One region of the Butyricimonas paravirosa genome, then DNA from elsewhere that is predicted to be linked to it. Evidence: riboswitches for the same ligand, from Rfam matches in the RefSeq annotation. Region 1 holds a riboswitch; the other holds the start of a gene.
The links. Region 1 has a riboswitch for cobalamin ahead of F1644_RS14360 (TonB-dependent receptor). Riboswitches for the same ligand answer to the same signal wherever they lie in the genome.

Region 2: it holds a riboswitch for cobalamin, as region 1 does, so the genes downstream of both, F1644_RS15135 (TonB-dependent receptor) here and F1644_RS14360 (TonB-dependent receptor) in region 1, are expected to answer to the same signal.

What each region holds. Positions count from the first base shown of each region.
Region 1 is NZ_CP043839.1:3,533,513-3,536,729, reverse strand. Features, by position in the region: gene F1644_RS14360 (TonB-dependent receptor) at 1-1,625, opposite strand, end outside; cobalamin riboswitch at 1,765-1,966, opposite strand; gene F1644_RS14355 (leucine-rich repeat protein) at 2,126-3,217, opposite strand, start outside.
Region 2 is NZ_CP043839.1:3,711,945-3,715,161, reverse strand. Features, by position in the region: gene F1644_RS15135 (TonB-dependent receptor) at 1-1,142, opposite strand, end outside; cobalamin riboswitch at 1,249-1,435, opposite strand; cobalamin riboswitch at 1,631-1,840, shown strand; gene F1644_RS15130 (TonB-dependent receptor) at 1,894-3,217, shown strand, end outside.

The DNA of each region.
Region 1 (3,217 bases):
AACCAATGTTGACAGAACCTCCAGTTACTCTGCACGGCGACATCAACCCCTCGAATTTCCACCTCTCCCAGATTCACCATCGTCCAGCGAAACTGATTGGAAGTCGGCATGGCAATAATCTTATCCGACACCTCGTTATAGTAGGCATCCACCTGTACGTCCAGCCCCAGCAACACCCCTTTATCAAAGTTGCGATTATAAGTCACTCCCACGTTATACTGGTTCGTGTACTCCGGTTCCAGATTTATATTCCCGATAAAAGTATAATACAAATCATTCAACGTCGGCATTCGGAACACTCGCTTATAAAAAGCCCTCACGTTAAAATCCGCCACACGGAACGGTTGCCACGCCATCACGACCGTGGGTGTATATTCCTGCATATCATCCGCTGCCCCATTCGCCACCTTCGTCCGCTCATGCACGAAAGTCCCCAACACGCTTGCCTGAAATTTAAAACGGTCAAAATGCAAGGCCGTCGCCACGGCCCCTAAAGTCGTGTAACGGGTCGGATAGACAAAATCCACCAAATCTGCATTCAGCTTGTTCCACTGAAAATCCACGGACACATCCACGTTCCAAAAAGGCAAAATGGCAAACATATTGGCTGACGAAACATAAATTTCGTGTTGCCGGAAATGATTATTCACGTACATCGTACTCACGTCCAACCGGGGATCGGAAAGATAATGCAAATAATCATAGGCATACTTCGCGTTCATCTGTAAACTATAACCACTAAAATGCCTCAAAAAAGAACCTTGAAGGAAAAAATTAGAATCCCATTGACGATCCTGATGCTTGAACTTTCCCGGCTCTTCCCGTACCGATGCGCCGGGATAACCTCTTTCGGAATCATAAAAATATGCCTTAGCCTTCCACTCCCCGTCATTCATCCGGCCAAACACACCATACTCTGCCCGCAAAGCACGAACATCCCCGTTCTTACGAACCTCAGTCGTATCGTAACCATTCTTTTTTTTGTAGCTAAACTTATACTTTCCTGTCGTGTACATATACTCCGAACTAAAAGCCCCGCTCACGTGTTCCCCCAACCGATGTTCAAACAACACCGATGGATTCGCCACCCCGAAAGATCCCGTTTTAAAAGTAACCTTCGCGTTATATTTCTTCCCGTCTGTAAATCTAGGTGTACGGCTTGTCATATAAATAGACCCGGCCGAGCCAAAATCTTTGGCAGACTGGAATATGGCACTCCGCTGCCCGTTATACAAAGAGATCGCCTCCATGTTATCCAGTGAAAAACGTCCCAGATCCACGGTCCCGTTCTGTGCGTTTCCCAACTCGATACCATCATAAAACACCCCCACGTGTTGGGTCCCCATCGCCCGGATATTCACGGTCTTCAAGCCCCCGATTCCCCCGTAATCCTTGATCTGCACCCCCGAAAAATAACGCAAAGCATCCGCAACGGAATGTACTGTCAACCTTTGCAACACCGGACCTTCCATCGTTTGAACCGGAATCACCTCCTTCTGAACCCGCTTGGCGGCAACAACAACCTCATCAATATTGTACACCTTTGTCGTGTCCACTTTTTGTGCCCACAAATAATTCCCAAACAAGGAACACCATAAAATTACACCAAAAACGATTAATTTCATTTACTCTGCCATTAAACGATAACAAATCCGATCATTCCATTTCCGGCGATCGCCTTCATTTGCAATCACCTTGGACCAAATCATTAATCCAAGAAAGATTTATTTTTCTTGCACCTCGCGAACTCTAGTCCCAGAGAGTTACGAACTCATGATCTTGGCAGGTCTTCTGACTTGCTCCGTCCTTGAACGCCCTTCCCATTTCGTGTCGAAACAGTGGATGTGAGTCTTGTTCACGGACTTTGGCGGAGCTTACAGCAGCGGGTCTGTTCAGGATTTGCACCTGATTCCCTTTTCACCACACGCCCGAAACGAGGTGTGACACCAAAATCGTTGCAAAAATATATAAAATATAAAGACAGTAGAAGTTTATGACACTATTTTTCACTCTTTATTTCACAAAACAAAATACTGATAATCTAACACATAAACATACAACTAGGTCTGCAAAGCACATATTTTGATTTGCAGACCCAGTACGTTTACCATCTCACAGAAATAAACTATTCCTTTTTCCAGTTTCCATTAACCATATCTTGATACTGGGGATTATACCCGTTACCCGACACGATCCACTTGTCGGAAGTCAGTACCGGGATCACGCTTTTCAAGCCGGAGAAGTCGAATAACCCCACATTCGTCTTAATCTCCACAGCAGACGCCGACACGAGTACCGGAAAATTGACGTATTCCAAAGAGGCTGTTCTCGTCGTCCATGCGTTCAACGTCAACTTTCCCCCGATAGACCTCAATGCCGGCGCATAGATACCATCCAAATGACCACCATAAGAGTCATTCGCCCTAATATTGAAATCACCTTTCACCGTTTCCAGCGCAGGCAGTGACAGCAACTCCATGTTACAGCAATGTCCAGCACTTAACGAACCGATTTTTGTCAGTTTCGGTAGATTTACCCGGGAGCGTCCTTGAATGTAAAAACCGAACTCCCCGTCAACTTCTTTCAAATTGGGTAAATCCAAATCATCCACGGCAGCCACAACCGTGAGGCTGAATTTCCCGGTCACTTTTTCCACATTCAACTGAACTGCCTCCGTACGACTACCGGATATCCAGAATTCAAAGAAATCTGTCGTCGTGACTTCCTTGATGCCCTTGATAACAATATTCGGGGCATAAAGAGATAAACGTTGCATGGAGATAGCTTCGTCACCGATCAAGGTGAGAGGCACATTGTTATTACGAACCTCAAGATAAGTCAAGCCGTCAATCTCCCGGATGTCCAATTCCGCAACATTTGATTGGCTAAAAGAGAGCGAACCGACAGATAGGGAATGCTCCAAGAAAGAGTAATCCTCGGCAAGGATTTCCGAGAAATAAAGGCTGGAAACCTTCGTAAGCGAACCAAGAGCAGATAAATCCGCAAGAGAACTCATGCTGCGGAAGTTAGCACTCTCGCCCACGGTAGTTAAAGCTTCCAACCCGTCGAGGCTCGTCAGGTCACTCAGATCTTGTATTTCAAGAGTTGAACCGATAGTTGCCAGAGATTTAAACCCTTCTAAATTTTCAAACACACCTTTGGACAAGGTAAATCTCCCGGTCACGGTCTGCAAGGAGGTGAAATCAATCGCCTGCAG
Region 2 (3,217 bases), 180 kb from region 1:
TCCGGGTTAAAATTCAACGGATTCTGACGGGCAGCATTTCCTCGTTGAACCGTATCCAAGTCAACATACACCTTCTCGTCTTCTGACTTATAATAATACCATTTATATATCGGATCCTTAGAGGTACGATAAGAAAGCCCCTCAATACAATGATAATCCAAATCACTGTGGAAATAGGAAAAACGTTCTTTCAACTTCATCCAATCCGTGATCTGGTAAACGTATGACACAGACATATCCCATACTTTCCGTTTCATGTAATTATTGGCAAAGTCATTATAAACCTCGCGGTAATCCGCCTCCGGGTGGCGATCCCCCTTCAGCGCGTACGGTTTGTCTCCGTCCACGTAGAACATATCACCGGGCATAACGGGTGCAGCCCCGATCTCGGTCGTGTAATCATCATCGGCATAGCTACCGGTCACATCAATACGTCCCCACTTTCCCAAATCAGCACCCAAAACACCATACACGGAAAAACGATTTGCATTCACCTCACGCCATCCGTCTCCCGTTGAATAATTGATATTGGCACGATATTCGAGAGGTCCCACAAGTTTTCCCCCGAAACCAAGAGTAGCCCGTCTCTCATCCCAGCTACCATAACTGATACGAGCGTTGGCCGAAAAATCGGGAGACGCTTTCTTGCGCACGATATTCAACACTCCGCCCATAGCCGAATGTCCGGCCAAAATAGCGGCGGGTCCTTTCAACAATTCGATCGACTCCACGGCAGCCAAATCCCCGTAAGGCACGTTATTATTCAACGTCCGCTCATCGCGAATCCCGTCAATCATAACAACCGCACTCCCCTGTCCGCGAATAGAAAACTGTTGGAACTGCCCGTATTGCTTGTCTTTCGCTACAATTCCCGGCAAAAACTTAACGGCATCCATCAGATCAACAATTCCCTTCCGGTCAAGCATCTGGCTAGACAACTTGCTCACCGTTATCGGAACGAAACGTAAAGGCACATCCAATCCCAACAAATCAATCCTCTTCTTTTTCTGCATCACATCCACCTGATCGATACGGAATAAAGAGTCCGTGATACTCTTTTTCTTTCGCTTATCGTTCTCTTGAGCGAAAAGCGAACCGACGCACACAAACAGCAACAATGCTAATACAACAACTTTTTTCATACAACTATATATTAATAATGAATAAGCATTATTAACATAGTCTTTTGGGCAACATGAGTTTAAGGTAAAATCCATCTTTTTCCCTCTCGCTTTTTTTCCCGAAAGCTATGGTTTATCTAGTTCGGCAGGTCTTCTGACTTGTTCCGGATTTTGTTGCCTTCCCAGTTTATAACCAGTGACATTTGAAGTACAAAACCCCTTGTACAGGAACTTACAGCTGCGGGTACAGTCCCGGATTCACACCGGATTCCCTATTAAGCATCACCTCCATGACCGAAGGCTCCGCACCAAAACATGGCGCGAATGTAATATATTTTTTTATATTATACTTTTTCAACATGATTTTTTTATTTCCATAATTCAATCATCATAACAAACTGACAACCAATCCCTATAATAAAAACTCCAACAATGTCCCTAACGAATCTCTATACCTTCTCCCGGTATCATTTTTCTCATCCAACCGTAACCTTTTGTCAAAAAATATATACATTTGTGCCGTCTTAGGTGATGTGTTAATGCTCAATTAACATACAAGAGGGAAACCGGTTAGAATCCGGTACAGTGCCCGCTACTGTGATGCCCGTTTCTCCCTAACGAGGAGATTCAAAGAAAGGTTCTTACACCACTGTTCGTAAGGACGGGAAGGTATCTTTCTTAGGCGTAGTCAGGAGACCTGCCGAGACAAACACAGGTAATAGCGTATTCTCGGGGCCAGGAATACTATTATAAACTTTAAAACTTAACCCGAATGAAAAGAATTGTAGTACTGACTACATTATTCATGCTGACTTTGGCAAGCGTCTCGCTAGGGCAGATCACGTTGAGAGGGAAAGTGATCGATGCAAAAAGCGGGAAAGCACTTATCGGGGCCAATGTACGATTAGTCGGAACAAGCATCGGAATCGCCACGAACAACAAGGGCGAATTCATCCTCGAAAAAGTCCCCGACGGTACCTACACGCTCCGGGCCAGTTACCCCGGTTACGAAGTCAGTTCCATAAAAGTCAGTAGTAGCAAAAGTGACATTCTGTTCCAACTGAAAACATCACTGATCAACCTCGATCAAGTCGTTGTTTCGGGAACGGGAACTCACCGAAAATTAAAGGACTCGCCAGTCCCCGTCGAGGTCATGACAGCCTCGGACATCAAAAAAGGCGGAATCTCCACCATCGAGGATGCCCTCGTGATGCTAAATCCCTCGTTTAGTTTCCGACCAACGGCTATGAGTACAAACATGACCCTTAACGGAATGAAAGGAGATTATATCCTCGTTCTCGTGAACGGGAAGAAAATGACCGGAGACATTTCCGGTTACGTTGACCTCTCCCGAATCGACATGGGTAGGGTAAAACGAATCGAAGTCCTTAAAGGTGCAGCCTCCTCCCTCTACGGATCGGACGCTATCGCGGGAGTGATCAACATTATCACAGATCAGCCACATGACGCCCTGAACATCGTGTCCACGACCCGATTAGGAGGCAAGGGCAGTTTTATCGAGAACGTCAACGCAGACATCAACGCTGGCAAATTCTCGTCCTCAACCTCTTATCAAAGGCGCCAATCTGACGGCTGGCAACTCAGTAATATCACAGAAGATAGTGTACCTACCCGTCGCAAAGTGTCTGATAAATTTCACTCGGACATCGTGAACCAACGTTTTGCCTTCGATCCATCAAAAAATCTGAACTTGTACGTGGAAGGAAGTTACTTTACCAAAGAACTCGACCGTCCCGTGAACAAGGATGCTAAAGACCCTTCCGGATTCGACTATGATATGTCATACGAGAACTACGCTGTGGGATTGGGGGGAAAATATCTGTTCGGTAATTCCGCTTATATTAGCTTGGATGTCAACGCCAACAACTACGAGTACTACAAAGTATACACCCGTGCCATCGAGTCCAAGGGCGACACGACCACCCACGTCGGAGATGAAATCCTGACCAAACGTCAACGCTACTTATCTACCAACCTAAAAGGAGTATTCAAGATCGGTAAGTACAACAAAATTTCCATTGGAACCGAGTACATCAAGGACTACTTAAAGAATCCCACCGATCTGGTGGAGAGTA